Regions from separate parts of the Micromonospora globbae genome, predicted to be linked through region 3. Evidence: riboswitches for the same ligand, from Rfam matches in the RefSeq annotation. Region 3 holds a riboswitch; each other region holds the start of a gene.
The links. A riboswitch is a leader RNA that binds a small molecule or an ion and turns the genes downstream of it on or off. The one in region 3 is predicted to bind S-adenosylmethionine.
Positions count from the first base shown of each region.

Region 1: linked by a shared signal. The riboswitch ahead of OG994_RS27580 (aminotransferase class V-fold PLP-dependent enzyme) and the one ahead of OG994_RS05490 (ABC transporter substrate-binding protein) in region 3 are both predicted to bind S-adenosylmethionine.
Region 2: linked by a shared signal. The riboswitch ahead of thrC (threonine synthase) and the one ahead of OG994_RS05490 (ABC transporter substrate-binding protein) in region 3 are both predicted to bind S-adenosylmethionine.

Region 1 covers NZ_CP108084.1:6,048,851-6,055,134, reverse strand. The annotation lists gene OG994_RS27600 (AI-2E family transporter) at 1-1,285, opposite strand, end outside; gene OG994_RS27595 (GroES family chaperonin) at 1,441-1,779, shown strand; gene OG994_RS27590 (hypothetical protein) at 1,862-2,029, shown strand; gene OG994_RS27585 (PrsW family intramembrane metalloprotease) at 2,099-3,553, opposite strand; SAM riboswitch class IV at 3,577-3,697, shown strand; gene OG994_RS27580 (aminotransferase class V-fold PLP-dependent enzyme) at 3,742-5,007, shown strand; gene OG994_RS27575 (FUSC family protein) at 5,014-6,284, opposite strand, start outside.
Region 2 covers NZ_CP108084.1:6,028,950-6,035,233, reverse strand. The annotation lists gene OG994_RS27515 (GNAT family N-acetyltransferase) at 1-242, shown strand, start outside; gene paaN (phenylacetic acid degradation protein PaaN) at 336-2,009, opposite strand; gene OG994_RS27505 (GNAT family N-acetyltransferase) at 2,062-3,081, opposite strand; gene thrC (threonine synthase) at 3,345-4,631, opposite strand; SAM riboswitch class I at 4,642-4,776, opposite strand; gene OG994_RS27495 (DMT family transporter) at 4,937-5,908, opposite strand; gene OG994_RS27490 (ArsR/SmtB family transcription factor) at 6,004-6,284, shown strand, end outside.
Region 3 covers NZ_CP108084.1:1,234,635-1,240,918, forward strand. The annotation lists gene OG994_RS05470 (dihydrodipicolinate synthase family protein) at 1-723, shown strand, start outside; gene OG994_RS05475 (sugar phosphate isomerase/epimerase family protein) at 816-1,637, shown strand; gene OG994_RS05480 (amino acid ABC transporter ATP-binding protein) at 1,646-2,383, opposite strand; gene OG994_RS05485 (amino acid ABC transporter permease) at 2,386-3,165, opposite strand; gene OG994_RS05490 (ABC transporter substrate-binding protein) at 3,206-4,078, opposite strand; SAM riboswitch class IV at 4,367-4,479, opposite strand; gene OG994_RS05495 (ChaB family protein) at 4,771-5,178, shown strand; gene OG994_RS05500 (nuclear transport factor 2 family protein) at 5,269-5,706, shown strand; gene OG994_RS05505 (LacI family DNA-binding transcriptional regulator) at 5,726-6,284, opposite strand, start outside.

The DNA of each region.
Region 1 (6,284 bases), 2.1 Mb from region 3:
AGGCGACCACCACGGCGTCCGGTGGGGTCTCCGGCACCGTGCGGGCCGCGAGCCGGCGGACGGCCGTGTTCAGCACGGCGATCAGTGGTACGGCGACGAGCGCGCCCGTGATGCCGGCGAGCACCACCCCGGCGGCGATGCCGATGATGACGGCGAGCGGGTGGATGGCGACGGCCCGGCCCATGATGAGCGGCTGGAGCACGTGCCCCTCCAACTGCTGCACCCCGATCACGGCGCCGAGGATGATCAGGGCGGTGACCGGGCCGCTGTCAACGAGGGCGATCAGGACGGCGACCCCACCGGAGAGCGCCGCCCCGACGATCGGGATGAACGCACCCAGGAAGACCAGCGCCGACAGCGGCAGCGCGAACGGGATGTCGAAGATCACCAGGAAGATGCCGATGCCCACGGCGTCGATGAAGGCGACCAGCACGGTGGCCCGGACGTAGGCCACGAGGGTCGCCCAGGCGGCCCGTCCCGCGTCGTCCACCCGCCAACGGGCGGCCACCGGCAGCAGCCGGACGAGGAAGCGCCAGATCCGATTGCCGTCACGCAGGAAGAAGAACGTGGCGAAGAGCACGAGCAGCGTGCCGGTCAGCACCTCGGCGAGGGTGGCGGCCGTGGTGGTCGCCGCGCTGGTGAAGCGGTCGGTGTTGTCGTTGACCCACTTCTGACCCTCGTCGATGTAGCGGTCCAGCTGGCTGTCGGAGACGTGCAGCGGGCCGGTCTTGAGCCAGTTCTGGATCTGCCGGACGCCCTGCGAGGACTTCTCGCTCAGCTCCGGCACCCCCTTGATGAACTCGTTCACCACGAGGGTCAGCGTGCCGACCACGGCGGCCAGGCCGCCGACGAGCACCACGGCGGTGGCGAGCGACCGGGGGAAGCGGGCCCGCAGCAGCCAGCCCACCGAGGGCGCCAGCAGGGCCGAGAGCAGCAGCGCGATGGCGAGCGGGATGATCACGATGCGGACGGTGCTGACGATCCTCAGCAGCGCCCAGGCCACCAGGCCGATCACGATCAGACGCCACGACCAGGCGGCGGCGATCCGCAGCCCGTGCGGCACCTCGGCGTCGTCCCGGCTGGTGGTGCTGCCCGGTGAGGGGGCCGGAGCCTCCGCGCCGACGACCGTGGCGGTCGGCGGGGCCACGGGACCGGGCGACGTCGGCGACGCCACTCCGCCCTCCTCGTGCTCGCCTTCGGACGCGACCCGCCGGGACCGCACGGACGCCCGTCCCGACTCGTACGCCCGGCGCAGCCGGTCGCGAATCCGCTCGAAGCGGCTCAAGCGCACCTCCTGGCAAGACGGCCGGCCCACGGCGACAGGGCGGACAGCATACGCCGACCCTCCGTCACGATAGGCCGGTTCCGCTACATTGCCCCGGTCACCGACCCGGCAACCACCGGGTTCCGGGCCGGGCGCGACACGGTAGCGTCTGCGGCGTGACCGCCGACAAGAATCTCGACTCCGGCCTGCCGATTCGCCTGCTGCACGACCGGGTGCTGGTGCGGATGGAGGGGAGCGAGGGCGAGCGCCGCTCCAGCGCCGGCATCGTGATCCCGGCGACCGCGGCGGTGGGCAAGCGCCTGGCCTGGGCCACCGCCGTCGGAGTGGGTCCGAACGTCCGCTCCATCGTCTCCGGCGACCGCGTCCTCTTCGACCCCGACGACCGCTCCGAGGTGGAACTGCACGGCCAGGGCTACGTCATGCTCCGCGAGCGCGACGTGCACGCCGTCGCCGCCGAGCGGATCGAGAACAACGCCACGGGTCTCTACCTCTAGCAGGGGCGAAGACGCCGCCGACGTCGTTTGCACCGCTCCCCGCCGGGAAGCCAGGGCGCACCACCGGCCCTGGGGAGGGACGATGCCCGAATGGATCAGGAAGCTGTTGTTCTGGGGCTTCATCGCGTTCCTGATCTACTTCATGGCGTTCCGGCCGGACGGCGCGGCGAACATCTTCAAGGCGATCGGAGCGGGGCTCGTGGCGATGTTCCAGGGTCTCGGTGACTTCCTCACCAGCCTGATGACCTGACGGGCGCCGCCCGCCGACCGCGACGCCCGCGACCGGTCGGTGCCGGCTCGCACACCGGCGCCGACCGGATCAGGCGTGCCCCGGCCAGCCCGGCCGCAGGTTGGGCCAACCGGGAGGGTTGTGCACCGGCGGCGGGGCCGCCAGCACCACGGGGATCGGCACCACGGGCTCCTCGGGAGCCTCCACGGTCCGCTGCGAACCGTCGGGGAACCGCAGGTGGTAGCGGTCGCCGTCCCACACGCCGGCGGGTGCCTGCGGATCGCGACCCACGAAGAACGACCGGTACGCGGTGATCGCCTCGAGCAGCTCCCGCTCCTCCCGCGCCGTCCGTTCCCGGTCGGTCGCCTTGCGGTCCAGGCCGCGCAGCGACCCGTCCCGCAGCAGCGCCAGCCGGGTGGCCGCGAACTGGTAGCCGCGCATGGCCCGGACACCCGCGTCCCCGGCGACCCGGCGCGCCCAGGCGCGGGCCGCGTGCCGGCGGCCGAGGCTGCTGAGCGCCGCGACCTCGGGCGGGCTGAGCCAGCCGGCCCGGACGTAGTCGGGCAGCCGCCGTTCGGTGAGCCGTCCCTCCCACGCCCGCAGCCACAGCGCCAGCCCGACCATGCCGAAGAAGATCGGGACCATCACCCCGATGAAGCCGTACAGCATGATCACCGCCTGGCCGGTGACCTGGGTGAGCGTCGGCAGCAGGTTCCAGGTGCCGTGCAGCATCATGGCCAGCAGCAGCCCCGCGATCGGCGCCAGTACGCGCACCCGGCGGTCGGCAGTGCGGGCGGCGATGCCGAGCCCGACGCCGGTCATCGAGGTGAACAGCGGGTGGGCGAACCCGAACAGCAGGATCCGGACGATGAAGATGGCGATGACCTGCTGCGCCCCGGTCGCCGGCCCGAACCGCTCCGCACCGGACGCGAAGCCGTAGCCGCCCAGGTAGAGGATGTTCTCGACCATGGCGAAGCCGACCGCGGACAGACCGCAGTAGACCAGCCCGTCGGTGATGCCCGACCACTCCCGCCGCCGGAAGACCAGCAGCAGGATGGGCCCGAGCGCCTTGGTCAGCTCCTCGATGAACGGCGCCACCAGCACACCGGTCAGCGGGGCGGGGAGCCCCGCGTCGGCGAAACGGCCGGCCGCGAAGTCGTTCACCGTCAGCGAGGCGGCCGTGGAGACGAAGGCGCCCCAGGTGAAGCAGAAGATCAGGTACTTCAGCGGTTCCGGCTCGTACCGGTCGAGCCAGAGGAAGCAGGCCACCAGCACCGGAACCGGCAGGATGGCGGCCACCACGCCGATCAGCAGCGCCTGGAGGCCGAGGCTCTCGCCCAGGGTGAAGACCATGAAGACCGCGCAGGCGGCGATGAGGAGCACCACCCCGGCGAGCACCAGGAACCGCCGCCAGCCCAGCCGGCGCAGCGGCATCCGCGGCGCGGCACCGGGTGGGGCGGACGGCACGGGCGGCGGCGCGCCGCCGGGCGGGGTGTCGGCCATGCGGTCAGCGTAGTCACCCCCGGCCGGCTGGTTCCCGGGCATCGGCGCCCGTTATGCTGCGGCAAGGTCACGAGCGCCAGCGTCAAGCCCCGGCTTGCTGGCCGGCAACCCTCGTCGAGTTCGCGGTGGGGTGCCCCGGGTGATGACCGGGCCCGGCCCGAACCGCGCGCCGGGCAAGCGCGGACCCCGTCCCGACGCCGCCCGGGGTCCCTGACCCCGGAGGTTCCGGCATGTCCGTCACCCTCGTGTCCCCGTCCGCCGCCCCGACGACCGTCGCGCCCGCCGCCGGGCCGCTCGACGTCCTCGGCGTACCCGGCGAGATCAACCTCGACTACGCGGCCACCGCGCCGTGCGCGCGGGCCGCGGCCGACGCGGTCGCCGAGCTCCTGCCGTGGTACGCGAGCGTGCACCGCGGCGCCGGCGCGCTCTCCCGCCGCTGCACCCTCGCCTACGAGCGGGCCCGGCAGACGGTCGGCGACTTCTTCGGCGCCCGCGCCGACGACCACGTGATCTTCACCCGCAACACCACCGACGCGCTGAACCTGCTGGCCCGGTCGCTGCCCCCGGGCACCACGGTGGTCACGTTCGCCAGCGAACACCACGCGAACCTGCTGCCCTGGCCGCGCGGCTCGGTGCGGCTGCCGGTGCCGGCCGACGCGGGTGGGGCCGTGCGCGCGCTCGACGCGGCCCTCACGGAGCTGCGCCGGGCCGCGAACCCGGGCCTGCCGGTGCTGGTCGCGGTGACCGGGGCGAGCAACGTGACCGGCGAGCGCTGGCCGGTGTCCGAGCTGGCGCGGGTGGCCCGGCGGCACGGGGCACGGATCGCGCTGGACGCCGCGCAGCTCGCCCCGCACGCCCCGGTCGACCTGCTCGCGCTGGACGTCGACTACCTCGCCGTGTCCGGCCACAAGCTCTACGCCCCGTTCGGCGCCGGGGTCCTGATCGGGCGGGCCGACTGGCTCGACGCGGCCCCGCCGTACCTGGCCGGTGGCGGGGCCACCCAGCGCGTCGGCGCGGGCACCCACGAGGTCACCTGGGCCGTCGGACCGGCGCGGCACGAGGGAGGCACCCCGAACCTGCTCGGGGCCGTGGCGCTCGCCGCGGTCTGCGCGGCGCTCGCCGACGCCGACCGGGCCGCCCTGCACGAGCACGAGCAGCGTCTGCTGGCCCGGCTGCGAGACGGCATCGCCGCCCTGCCGCACGTGGTGGAGCTGCGCACCTTCGGGCCGGACGCGCCGCGCGTGGGCATCGTCTCGTTCGTGGTGGCCGGCCGGGACTCCGCGGAGGTGGCCGCCGAGCTGGCCCGGGAGCACGCCGTCGGGGTGCGGGACGGCCTGTTCTGCGCGCACCCGCTGGCCCGCCGGCTGCTCGCCGAGGCGGCCGCCCGGACGGGCCGGCGGGACCTTCCACCGACGGCGGTGCGGGCCAGCATCGGCCTGGGCAGCACCCGGGAACACGTGGACCGTCTGCTCGCGGCCCTCGCCACCCTCGTCTGAGGCAGGTCAGCCGACGGGAGGCGCGGTGGGCGGCTTCGTCCGGCCCTCGTCCGGTTCGGGCCGCTCACCCCGGGGCGTCTCCTGTTCGCCGAACGACTTCCGGATCAGCCGGTTCGCCTCCTCCTGCTCGATGCCGGAGGCCACCAGGAGGTCGCTGGCGGCGGTGCGGATCTGGGCGACGACCACGCTGCCGGAGAAGCCCACCCCGTGGCCGTACGCCCGGCCGGCCTCGCTCACGGCGCGCAGCGCCCGCTCCCGGGCCTGTTCCGGCTCGTCGCCCACGGAGAACTCGTGCCGGAGCAGGCGGACCGCCTCGGCGAGATGGGCCACGGCGTCCGGCATCGGGTCGGGGATCGGCTCCTCGTCCTCGATGAGGGTGACCGAGCGCCGGATGAGGGTGCCGCTGTTCCGCATCGCCCGGTCGATCGGCTCGGCCGCCTCCGCGTAGTGGGTGAGCTCGTTGCGGCGGTGCCAGCGGGCCGGCGACAGCGTGGCGGTCTCCTTCGCCCCCTCGATCGCCTCGTTCAACATCGCCAGCTCGCCCTGGTTTCTGCGCAGCCGGTCCAGCGCCTGCTGCACGCGCTGCCGGTCGCGCGTACGCAGCCCCTCGGCGGCGGCGTCGAGCTGGTTGGCGAGCAGGTCCAGCGCCGGCCGGGCGGCGCGGTTGAGCACGCGCAGCGGGTTGAGCGGCAGCAGGATCGCGGTCACCAGCAGCGCGATCCCGCCGCCCAGGAAGGCGTCCACGAACCGGGGTATCTCCAGGTTCTGGGTGGACGGGGTCAGCGTCACGATCAGCACGGCAGTGGCCGCCGCCTGGATGACGATCGCCACGCTCGCCCCGGCGAAGATCGTGAGGATGATGGCCAGTGTGACCACCGCTCCGAGCTGCCACGCCCCGGTGCCGAGCACGTAGATGATCCCGTCGCCGACCGCCACGCCGACCGCCACCCCGACGATCAGCTCCACGGTCCGGCGGAAGCGCTGGCCGACCGAGGCGGCCAGGGTGCCGACCGCCGAGATCGGCGCGAAGACCGGCTGCGGGTTGTTCAGCAGCCGGTGCGACACCAGGTACGCGAGCGCGGCGGCGAGCCCGGCCTGCACGGCCAGTCCCGCGGCCATGCGGACCCGGTGCAGCCGGTCGTGCAGGGTCGCCTTGCTGATCTCCCGCGCCTGGCCCACCGCCTCGGCGATGCGCGCGCTGTCGACGTCGGTGAGCCCACGGCGCAGCTCCCGTGGGCGCACGCGCCACAGCCGTCTGCGCTCCCGGGCCTCCGCCA
Region 2 (6,284 bases), 2.1 Mb from region 3:
TCGTCTACGCCGTCTACGTCACGCCGGCCTGGCGAGGCAGTGGGGTGCTCGCCGACCTGGTGGACGCCGTGGCCGCCTGGTCGCGGGCCTGCGGGCGGCCCGAGCTGATGATGGAGGTCGTGGTCGGCAACGACCGGGCCTACCGCGCGTACCAGCGGCTGGGCTTCGTCGACACGGGCGTGCGGGTGCCGCACCCCACCGTCCCGGTCCTGACCGAGCTGCAGATGCGGCGCCCCGCCTGAACGCCCGGCAGGCCCGTCCGAGCCCGCCCAGCCGTCCGTCACGAAGGGGCCCGTCCGCCACGGATGCGCGGCGGAGGGGCCCCTTCCCGCACGTCAGGCGTGGCGACGGGACTGGACGATGCGGAACCGGTTGGCGACGTACGCGCCGTCGGTGAGCGCCGCGTTCGCCGCCGCGTTGGCGCCGCTGCCGTGGAAGTCGGAGAACGCGGCCGACTGGTTCACGAACACCCCGCCGGTCAGGTTGCAGGACAGGTGCACCCCGACCTCGACGGCCACGTTCTCGGCGGCGTCGAGGACGGCCTCGTCGGTCGAGTAGACGCTCGCGGTCAGCGCGCCCTTCTCACCCACCGTCCGGCGCATGATCTCCAGGCTGTGCGCCGTGGAGTCGGTGGGGATGACGAACGAGATCGGCCCGAACCACTCCCGGCCGTAGGTGGCGGTGTCGTCCGCCGAGACCTTGACCACGGTCGGGGTGCGGACGACGGCGCCGGGGAAGGACGGGTGCGCGACCGTACGCGACTCCAGCACCGGCTCGCCGACCTTGGTGACCTCGTCGAGCCGCTCCAGCACGCCGTCGTTCACGATCGCCCCGGTGAACTCCACCCCGCGGGCGGGGTCGGCCGTCAGCTTGGCGATCGCCGTGGCGATGCCCTCGGCCACCTCGTCGAAGCTCTTGTGGCCCTGGTCGGTCTCGATGCCGCCGGCCGGGATCAGGATGTTCTGCGAGGTGGTGCACATCTGGCCGCTGTAGAGCGTCAGCGTGAAGCCGAGGTTGCGGCACATGCCCGCGAAGTCGTCGGTGGAGTCGATCACCACCGTGTTCAGGCCCGCCTTCTCGGTGTAGACGGACGCCTGCCGGGCGTTCGCCTCCAGCCAGTCGCCGTACTCGGTCGAGCCCGTGAAGTCCACGATCTTGACGGCCGGGTGCAGGGCCAGCGTGGAGGCGAGCTTCTCCCCCGGCGCCTCGGCGGCGAGCAGCACGAGGTTCGGGTCGAAGCCGGCCTCGGCGAGCACCTCCCGGGCGTACCGGACGGTGACGGCCAGGGGCAGCACGGCGCGCGGGTGCGGCTTGACGATCACCGGGTTACCGGTGGCCAGCGACGCGAAGAGGCCCGGGTAGGAGTTCCAGGTCGGGAACGTGTTGCAGCCGATGACGAGGGCGACACCGCGCGGCACCACGTGGAAGGTCTTGGTCATCCGCAGCGGGTCGCCCTTGCCGGCGGCCTTCTCCCAGCCGGCCGTCCCCGGGTGCCGGGTCATCTCGGCGTACGCGTAGGCGAGCGACTCCAGCGCGCGGTCCAGCGCGTGCGCGCCGCCGGCCTGGAAGGCCATCACGAAGGCCTGGCCGCTGGTGAACTGCACCGCGTTGGCCAGCTCGAAGATGTGCTTGTGCAGCCGGTCGAGGATCTCCAGGCAGACCCCGACCCGGGCCTGCGGGCCGGCGTCGCGCCAGGCGGGCAGCGCCGCGCTGGCGGCGGCCACCAGCTCGTCGGCCCCGGCGTGGGGGTAGCGCACGCCCAGCTCCACGCCGAACGGGCTCGTCTCGGTGGCGACCCGGTCGCCGGCGCCCGGCTGGTCGAGGGGGAAGTCGCCGTTCAGGTACGCCTCGAAGGCGGCCTTGCCCTCGGCGGCGGCGGTCTCGCCGTACACCCGGGGGCTGGGTGACTCGGGGTAGGCGGACCAGTACCCGCGCTCGGAGATCGCGGTCAGCGCGCGGGTGAGGGTGTCGACGTGCCGGTCGTAGAGGGGGTGCGGGGTCTCCGTCATGCCCGCCATCATGCAACAGGAAGCACCAAAATCAGTAGGCCCGTGTCACAACTCAGATCGTGAGCTGCCAGTCCGTCCAGCCGTCCACCGGCCGGAAGCCGAGCCGCTCGTTGATCGCGATCATGTGCGTGTTCGACGCGGCGTTGAACGTGTCGATGGCGCGGATCGCCGGCTCGTGGGCGAGCAGGTGGCGCAGATTCTCGATCTTGACGAGCAGGCCCAGCCGGTGGCCGCGGTGCGCCGGGTCGACGATGGTGATCTGCTGGAACGCGTGCCAGTCGGCGGAGGCGCCGACGTCGAGCAGGGTCCACGCCACCACCCGTCCGGACGCCTCGTGCCGGGCCGCCACGTGGTACTGCCGCCGGCCCCGCGCGGCGAGCGCCCGCTCGACGCCCCGGATCCGCTCGGCGTCGACCCGCTCGGCCTCCCACTCCAGGTCACCCATGGGCGCGTCGGTCGACAGCCGGCCGTCGAGGTAGGCGATGTCGGCCACGTACTCCTCGGGGATGGCACCGTGCCAGCGGACCGTGCGGTACCCGGCGGCGTTCGCGCGGGCGTCGGCCAGCAGCGCGTCGAGCGCGCCCTGGTCGACGGCGGTGGGGTCGAGGCGGCGGCGGACCCCGGCGAGCGCGGGTTGTGCGCCCATCGCGGCGGCGAACGCCCCACCCGCCTCCGGCCGCTCCGGACCCCCGGGCAGCGCCGACAACGCCATGCCGATGACCCGCTTGCGGCCCCGCTCGCGGAGCAGGCGGCGGCAGTGCTCGTGCAGCGCCCGGCCCACCCCGCGGCGCCGGTGGGCCGGGTGGACGACGAGGTCCGCCGTGGCGTTCTCGGTGTTGTCGAGCTGCGGCAGTTCCAGCGCCAGGTAGCCGGCGGGTACGCCGTCGAGGCGGGCGAGCGCCCACAGCGTGTCGGCGCCCGGCGTCGGGTGGTGCAGGAGCCCGTCGAAGCGCCGCCGGCAGAACGGCGGGTAGTCCGGCACGTCGGCCGCGTAGGCCGCCGCCCCGATCCGGTACGCCTCGTCGATCGCGGCCGGGTCGGCGGCGTCGAACGGCGCGATCGTGATGCCCATGCGGTGAGGGTGCCCGGACACAAACGATCGGGCCAGCGATTAAACCGCTGGCCCGATCGGACGTTGGTCGGGAGGGACGATCGCACAACGCCTCCGGCGTTGGGTCGCAAGAACTCAAAGTCTTCGGCGATACGCCCTCCCGCACGGAGCATCTTGCGCCGTCCGGTTCCTGCCGTCAAGTCCTTAGCGGCGGGTTTTCCGCACGGAGAGCGAAAAGCCGGCTACCCGGCGAATCCGTCCGATCCCCCGCCCGGGCGATCCGCTCAGCCGAGGAGGCCGGCGTCGCGGGCGGCGCGCAGCGACGGGCGGATCCGGTGGGTGGGACCGACCTGCCCGGCGACCGCGTCGATGGTCTTCAGCCCCTCACCGGTGTTGAAGACGACGGTCTCCGCGGCCGGGTCGAGCTTGCCGGCCTCGACCAGCTTGCGCAGCACCGCGACCGTGACCCCACCGGCCGTCTCCGCGAAGACGCCGGTCGTCCGGGCCAGCAGGCGGATGCCGGCACGGATCTCGTCGTCGTCGGCGTAGTCCATCCAGCCACCCGAGCGGCGGACGGCCTCCAGGGCGTACAGGCCGGCGGCCGGATCGCCGATGTTCAGCGACTTGGCGATGCCGGTCGGCTTGACCGGGACGATCTCGTCGCTGCCGGCGTGCAGGGCGGTCGCGATCGGGTTGCATCCCGCCGACTGCGCGCCGAACACCCGCCAGCCGCCGGCCGGCGCCTCGACGAGCCCGATCTCCACCAGCTCGGCGAACGCCTTGTCGATCTTCGTGAGCAGCTCGCCGGAGGCCATCGGGATCACCACCTGCGCGGGGATGCGCCAGCCGAGCTGCTCGGCCACCTCGTAGCCGAGCGTCTTGGAGCCCTCGGCGTAGTACGGGCGGACGTTGACGTTGACGAACGCGGTGTCCTCGAACTCGTCGGTCTCCACCAGCTCGCCGCAGAGCCGGTTCACGTCGTCGTACGAGCCGTCGATGGCCACCAGGTCGCCGCCGTAGACGGCGGTGGTGACCACCTTGCCCTGCTCCAGGTCGCCGGGGATGAAGACGACCGACGGCGCGCCCACCCGGGCGGCGTGCGCGGCGACCGAGTTGGCGAGGTTGCCCGTGGAGGCGCAGGCGAAGCGGGTGAAGCCGAGCGCCCGGGCGGCCGTGAGGGCCACCGAGACGACCCGGTCCTTGAACGAGTGGGTGGGGTTGGCGCTGTCGTCCTTCACCCACAGCGGCGCGGTGATGCCCAGCTCGGCGGCCAGGTGCGGGGCGGCCACGAGCGGGGTGAGGCCGGGGTCCAGCGTGACCCGGGTGGCCGGGTCCTGGCCGGCGGGCAGCAGCGCCGCGTACCGCCAGAGGTTGGCCGGCCCGGCCTCGATCTGCTCCCGGGTCACGCGGGCCAGCGCCGCGCTGTCGTAGTCGACCTCCAGCGGGCCGAAGCACTCGTAGCAGGCGTGCTGCGCGGCGAGCGGGTAGCGGGCCTGACAGGCGCGGCAGACGAGGGCGCGGGCGGGGCTGGCGGTGGTGTCGATGCCGGACGCGGCGACGGTCGACGTCATGTCGAGAGTCCTCTCATCTTTCCCCGCATCGCACCCTGCGGCGGGGACGGAATTGGCACCTGCCCCGCCGTCGCTCGTCGGTGAGCGTGCGGAGTGGTTGCCGGGGCGTCATCGGGCCGTATCCCTCAGCCCCTCTGGATGAGGTGTTCAGTTGTGCCGCCGAGTCTATTCGCCCGCCCCGGCCCGTCCTCCCCGGGTTCCCACGGTGTGAGCGGCCGATCGGACCGGCGGGGGTTGCGACACCGTGGTGACCTCCTTCCGCCGGAGGCCACCACGACGCCCCTCGGGCCTGGGGCGCGTGGGCCCTAGCGGGCCACGACGGCGACGGGGTCGACGACCGCCACCGGGTCGGCGACGGCGGTCGCCTCCGGCTCCGAGCGCCGCGAGACCATCCGGGCCCGGGTGACGAGGTTGGCCGCCACGAGGGCGGCGATGGTCACCGCCGCGCCGACCAGCTCGATCGCGGTGGGCCGGTAGCCGCGGGCGATCTGCACGGCGAACGTGGTCACCGGGACGAGGTTCATGAACAGCGCCGCGTTGGCCGAGCCGAGCCGCCGCACCCCGGTGTTCCAGGCGAGCACCGCGATCACCGCGGCCACGATCACGGCGTACGCCAGCTGCGGCGCGACCGCCACGAGGTCGGCGGCGGCCGGCAGGTGCTGCACCCCGGCGAGGTCGGCGCCGGCGCTGGCGGCGAGCATGGCGAGCGTGCCGGCCGTGGCGGTCAGCGTCGTGTACCGCAGCGGCGACCACCCGACGAACCGGCTCCCGCCGTGGGTGTAGATCGCCCAGCCGAGCACCGCGGCGATCATCATGAGCCCGCCGACGCCGAACCGGTCGAGCCCGGCCAGGCTGCCGCGGGTGATCACCAGGCCGACGCCGACGAGCGCCACCAGGGAGAGGGCCAGCAGGGCCGGCCGCGGGCGTACGCCGTCACGCGCCCAGCGGACGAGTTGGGTCACCAGCGGCGTGGTGGCCACGAAGAGGGCGGTCTGCTGCGGCGTGGCGTGCTCCAGAGCCAGGTTGGTGAGCAGGTTGAAGCCGGCGAAGCCGACCACGCCGAGGAACACGATCTCGACCGCCCGACCCCCCGGGCGCAGGCTCGGCAGCCCCTCCCGGAGCAGCAGGAGCGCGATCAGGACGGCCGTGGCCAGCACGTACCGGGTGGTGGTCAGGTTGAGCGGATCGACCCGGGCCAGCGCGCTGGCGAGGACCGGGAACATGACTCCCCAGCTCAGCACGGCGAGCAGGGGGAAGGCGGCAGCGCGGGAACGCATCAGTGGAACTCCCGATGTTCGAGTAACGTCGAACCAACGCCGACCGACACTATGCCCTTGTTCGAGTATTGTCGAACAAGGGTTACACTGGTCACATGGAGATCCACGAACCCGAGCTGCGCGAGGTGCCGGTGACCGTCGTGCTCGCCGCCCTGGCCGACGACGTGCGGCTCCAGATCGTGCGGACACTCGCCGAGGGCGGTGAGTACGCCTGCGGCACCTTCGAGTTCGGCGTCTCCAAGGCCACCCGCAGCCACCACCTCAGGGTGCTGCGCGAGGCCGGGCTGACCCGCACCCGTGTCGCGGGCACCAGCCGCTACGTCCGGCTACGCCGCGAGGAGATCGACCGCCTCTACCCCGGGCTGCTCGACGCCGT
Region 3 (6,284 bases):
GGCGCGCAGGTCATCCTCATGGCCAGCCGCCAGCTCGCGCGGATCGCCCGCGGCCCGGAGGACTACGCGAAGGTGTACGGGCGGCTGCTCGACCAGGTGTCCCGACCGGTGATCCTGCACTGGTTGGGGCCGATGTTCGACCCGGCGCTGCACGGCTACTGGGGCTCACCCGAGGTGCCGGCGGCCACGGCGGCGCTCCTCGACCTGATCGGCCGGTACCGGGGCCGGGTCGACGGGGTGAAGGTGTCGCTGCTCGACGCGGAGCACGAGCGGGGGCTGCGGGCGGCGCTGCCGTCCGGCGTACGCCTCTACACCGGCGACGACTTCCACTACCCGGAGCTGATCCGCGGCGACGGCGTGCACCACAGCGACGCCCTGCTCGGGGTGTTCGCGGCCATCGCGCCGGCCGCCTCGGCCGCGCTCCAGGCCCTCGACGCGGGCGACCCGGCGCGGTACGACGCCCTCCTCGCGCCGACCGTGCCGCTGGCCCGGCACATCTTCACCGCGCCGACCTGGTACTACAAGACCGGCATCGCGTTCCTCGCGTGGCTCTGCGGCCACCAGCCCGGCTTCACCATGGTGGGCGGCCTGCAGAGCGGCCGGTCGGTGGTGCACCTCGCCGAGCTGGCCCGGCTCGCCGACGACGCGCGGCTGCTGCCCGATCCCGACCTCGCCGCGGCGCGGCTGCGCGCGTTCCTCGACGTCGCGGGGGTGTCCCGGTGACCGGCGGCGCGGCGGTGACCGGCGACGTCGCCGTGGACGTGCCGTCGGGCCGGCCGGCCGCCGTGCCCACCCCGCGTCCGGGCGACCCGCGGCTGGCCCGGCTGTCGCTGAACCAGAAGACCACGGACCGGTGGTCCGTCGCCGAGGCGGTCGCCGGCTGTGTCCGGGCCGGGCTGCCGTCGATCGGGCTCTGGCGCGAACCCGTCCAGGCGATCGGGGTGCCCACCGCCGCCCGCCTCGTGGCCGACGCCGGTCTGCGGGTGTCCTCGCTGTGCCGGGGCGGGTTCCTCACGGCCGCCGACCCGGCGCGGCGGCGGCGGGCGCTCGACGACAACCGCCGCGCCGTCGACGAGGCCGCCGAGCTGGGCGCGGCCTGCCTCGTCATGGTGGTCGGCGGCCTGCCCGAGGGGTCGCGCGACCTCGCCGGCGCGCGGGAGCGGATGGCCGAGGGCATCGCCGAGCTCGCGCCGTACGCGGCCGGCCGGGGCGTACGGCTGGCCCTGGAACCGATGCACCCGATCTTCTGCGCCGACCGGGGTGTGCTGTCCACCCTCGGGCAGGCCCTCGACCTCGCCGAGCGGTTCCCCGCCGAGCAGGTCGGTGTCGTGGTCGACACGTTCCACGTCTGGTGGGACCCGGACGTGCTGGGCCAGATCCGGCGCGCCCGGGGCCGCGTCGCGAGCTTCCAGGTCTGCGACTGGATCACGCCGCTGCCGCCGGACGCCCTGCTCTCGCGCGGCATGATGGGCGACGGGCACATCGACTTCCCGCTGCTGCGCCGGGCCGTCGAACAGGCCGGCTACGCCGGCGACATCGAGGTGGAGATCTTCAACGCCGAGGTGTGGGCGGCCGACCCGGACGCGGTGGTGGCCACGCTGGCGCGCCGGTACGTCACCCACGTCCTGCCCGACTGAGCGGCCCCTCAGAGGACCTGGGACAGGAAGCGGCGCAGCCGGGGGTGCTCCGGCGTCTCGAAGATCGCGGCCGGCTCGCCGGCCTCCAGCACCACGCCGCGGTCCATGAAGGCCACCGTGTCGGCGACCTGCCGCGCGAAGCCCATCTCGTGGGTGACCACCACCATGGTCATGCCGCCGGAGGCCAGGTCGGCCATCACACCGAGCACGCCCTTGACCAGCTCCGGGTCGAGGGCGCTGGTCGCCTCGTCGAAGAGCATCACCTGCGGTTGCAGCGCCAGCGCCCGGGCGATCGCCACCCGCTGCTGCTGCCCGCCGGACAGGTGCCCCGGGCGGGCGTCCGCCTTGCCGGCCAGGCCCACCAGCTCCAACTGGGCCCGCGCGATCGCCACCGCCTCGTCCTCGGGCAACTTCTTGATCCGCCGCAGCGCCAGGGTGACGTTGCGCAGGACGCTCATGTGCGGAAACAGGTTGAACTGCTGGAAGACCATGCCGACCCGCTGCCGCAGGGCGTCCGGGTCGTCGGCCAGCACGCTGCGGCCGTCGAGGAGCACGTCGCCGCGGTCGGGCTCGATGAGGCGGTTGATCGTACGCAGCAACGTCGACTTGCCGGAGCCGGACGGCCCGATGACGCACGCCGTCGCGCCGCGCGCCACGGTGAGGTCCACGCCCCGCAGCACCCGGTTGGCGCCGAAGGCCAGGTGGACGTCGCGCACGCCCAGGCTGACCGACGTGGTGGTGTCGATGCTCATCGCTGGTTCCCTCCCGCCGCGCCGGGCAGCGCCAGGTCGGTGTCGTCGATGTCGTCGGCCGGCCCGGCGGCGGGCCGCCCGTGCCGCAGCCGCCGGTCGATCGCGTTGACCACGTGGGTCAACGGCACGGTGAGCGCCAGGTAGAAGAGCCCGGCCAGCAGCAGCGCCGACTCGTTGCCCGTCGTGGCGGCGTAGTCCTGCCCGATGCGGAACAGCTCCCGCTGGCTGGCCACCAGGCCGAGGAAGTAGACGAGGCTGGAGTCCTTGATCAACGCGATGAGCTGGTTGACCCAGGCCGGCAGGACCCGGCGTACGCCCTGCGGGATGATGACCACCCGCATGGCCTCGCCCCAGGAGAACCCCAGGGCCCGGGCGCCCTCCAACTGGGCCGCCTCCACCGACTGGATGCCGGAGCGGAAGATCTCTCCGATGTAGGCGGCGGCGATCAGGGAGAGCGCCAGGATGCCCAGCGGGTACGGGTTCGGCCCCCACACCTGCATGCCGAGGGGCGCGAGGCCGACGCCGATCAGCAGGATGGTCGCGGCGGCCGGCAGCCCCCGGAACACGTCGGTGTAGACGCGGGCCGGCCAGCGCAGCCACCGGGTGCGGGAGATGCCCGCGATGGCCAGCAGCATGCCCAGCACCGAGCCGAGCAGGGCGGCGGAGACCGCGAGGATCAGCGTGTTGGGCAACCCGACGGTGAGCATCTCGGGCAGCGCCTCGCGCATCGACTCCCAGTCGAAGAAGGTCTCCCACAGGGTGCGCAACGGATCCATCGGCCGTGTCTCCTACCGCTCCGCTCGTTCGTTTCTTCCGTCAGGACGCCGCCGACGCCGACGCGCTCGGCGCCGCGGGGACCGCCACCGTGCCGCTGCCCGGCTTGAAGTCCTCGGGGATCGGCCGGCCCGGGTAGTACTGGGCCTGCAACCGGCTCCACGTGCCGTCGGCGATGACCTCGTCGAGGCCCTTGTTGAGCGCCTCGCGCAGGGCGTCGTTCCCCTTCGCCACCGCGTACGCGGTCGGCGCGGGGCTCAGCAGCTTCGCGGCCACGACGATCTTCCCGCCGCTGTCCGCGGCCGACTTGTCGCCGATCTCGGCCGGGGCGATCCAGGCGTCCGCGGTGCCGGCCTTGAGCTGGTTGATCGCGCCGTTGTAGTCGGGCACCCGCACGGGGTCGAGGCCCTTGCTGGTGGCGTAGTCGTCCTGGACGGTGCCCTGCACGACGACGACACGCTTGCCCGGCAGCTCGTCGAAGCTGCGGATCGGGGAACCGGCGGGCACGTCGAGTCCGAAGTAGCCGAAGTCGTAGCCGTTGCCGAAGTCGACGGTCTTCTTCCGCGCCTCGGTGATGGTGATCGAGGAGCTGCCCACGTCGAACTTGCGGTTGTTGACCTGCGAGAGCAGGGCGGAGAAGTCGGTGGCCACGAACTCGACCTTCAGGCCGATCTTGCCAGCGACCGCGCGCAGGAGGTCGTTGTCGAAGCCGGTGAACTCGCCGTCCTTCAGGTACACGTTCGGCGGGGCGTCGGTGAGCGTGCCGGCGCGCAGCACGCCGGGCTGGAGCAGGTGGTACGGGTTGTCGGCGGCGCCGGACGAGGAGCCGTCGCCGCAGGCGGTGAGGGTGGCGGCGCCGAGGATCGCGGCCGCGCCGAGGGCGGCCAGCCGGGTCAGGGCAGGAAGGATTCGCACAGGTGTCTCCGGAGTCGGTCAACGGCGGGGCACGGGCGTGCGCCGCCGACGGCGCACCCGACGGGTGGGCCGCTGGACGGATCGGTGTGGCGGGAAGGGGCGCCGTCAGCGCCGGGCGCCGCGCGGACAGGCGGCGCTGCACACCCACATCATGTCGACGTGTCGGCGCCGGGTCAGACGCGGCGACAGCGGCCAGCGATCGGACGCGTCGGGCGCGCCGAGGCCGACGGACGGGATGGTGTGCTCACACGACATTGGCTCTCCTGGGTCGTTGCTGACCTGGGAACCAGGCCACGCTTGCACCGGATGTCGCTCCGGTGCCCGGTCCTCACCCGGGGCACCCCACCGCGGAGGAGGGTTGCCGGCCAGCAAGCCGGGGCTACGCGCTGGCGCTCATGACCTGCGCAGAGGCTAGCAGCCCACCGCCGGGCATCGTCCAGCCGATATGACCACCCTCACGCGACGGCGGGTCGAGCCGCGACGGCGCCGGGTCGGGTCCCGCGGGACCGGGCGGCGGGCGGCCTTGTCGGGGCGCGACGTCACCGGGTCGGGTCCCGCCGGACCGGGCGGCGCGGCGCCCGGTCCTGCCCCGGTCCGCCGGTGTGGTCCGGCCGGGACCGGGTACCCGGCGGACACGAGCACCGCCGGGGGAGGAGCGCGCCGTGACCGACAAGCACGAGCAGGCCGAACGGATGCGTCCGGACGTGCCCTCGACCGTCGCCCGCTCCGACGACAAGGCGGTGCGGACGTACAAGAAGACGCTCGAGTCGGCCGAGGAGACCTACGGCGACGGGGAGCGGGCCCACCGCACGGCCTTCGCCTCGCTGAAGCACACCCACGAGAAGGTGGGCGACCACTGGGAGCCCAAGGAGCACCCCGGCCCGTCCGACCCGCAGGCCGAGCTGGGCACCCCCGCGTCCCGTTCGCGGCCCCGGGACACCGCGCAGGGCGTGGACGCCAACGCCAGCAAGGGCCACCTCGACGAGGTGGCCCGGAAGGTCGGCATCGCGCGTCCGCAGGACATGGCGAAGGACGATCTCGTCCGGGCCATCGAGAAGGCCAACGCCCGGGCCACGTCCCGCGCCCGCCGGCGGAGCTGACACCGCCCGCCGGTCGGATTCCGGGCGGGCGCGGCGGTGGGATGATGCCGGCGGGCCCGCCGGGCGGCGGCGGGCAGGGAGGTGGTCGCCATGACGGCCAACCGGGACATCGTCGCCCGCGCCTTCGCGGACTGGTCCGCGGGCACCGGCGGCATCACGGACATCTTCGCCCCCGACATGCGCTGGGAGATCGTCGGCAACTCGGCGGCGGCCCGGACGTACCACACGGCCGAGGAGTTCGTGAGCGAGGTGCTGCGGCCGTTCAACGCGCGGTTCGGCACGGACACGCCGTTCCGCCCGGTGACCGTCCGGGCGATCTACGAGGACGCCGACGCCGGCACGGTCGTGGTGCTCTGGGACGGCGCCGGGGTGACCGTCACCGGCGCCACGTACGCCAACACGTACGCCTGGTTCCTGACCTTCCGCGACGGCAAGGTCGTCGACGCCACCGCCTTCTTCGACAGCATCGCCTTCAACGACCTCTGGCGGATCGACGTCGACGCCGTGGACGGCGCTGGCGAGCCGTAGGTCGCGGTGGCGCCGCCGATCACGGGCGGGTGCTGCCTCGGCGGACGACGGACCAGGGCGCGGTCCGGGATACCGGCGTCCGACCACCCAGTGCGGCCTGCGCACAGGCCGCTCCCTGCTCGCGCAGGGATTGCGCGACGGTCGTCAGCCCGAGCTGTGCGGCCAACGCCGAGTCGTCCCACCCGGTCACCGCCACCTCGTGGGGGACGGCGCGACCGGCGGCCCGGGCCGCGCGGAGGACGCCGGCCGCCTGTTGGTCGCTCATCGCGACGATCGCGTCGGGCGGCTCGGCGGACGCCAGCAGGGTCGCGGCGGTCCGCTCGGCGTCGGCCGCGTCGTTGCGCGAGCACACCGCGACGACGACGTCCCGCCACGCGATGCCGGCCTCCTCGGCCGCCTGCCGGTAGCCCTCCAGACGCTCACGCGTCACCGGAAAGAGGACATCGGCGATGCCCGAGCCGCGGGTGATCGTGCTGATCCGCTCGCGGGAGAGCGGGAAACTCAGCACCGCCGGACGGGTGGCACCCGCGAAGGCGACGGCGCCGACCGCGCACGCCGCCGCCCGGTTGTCGATGCTC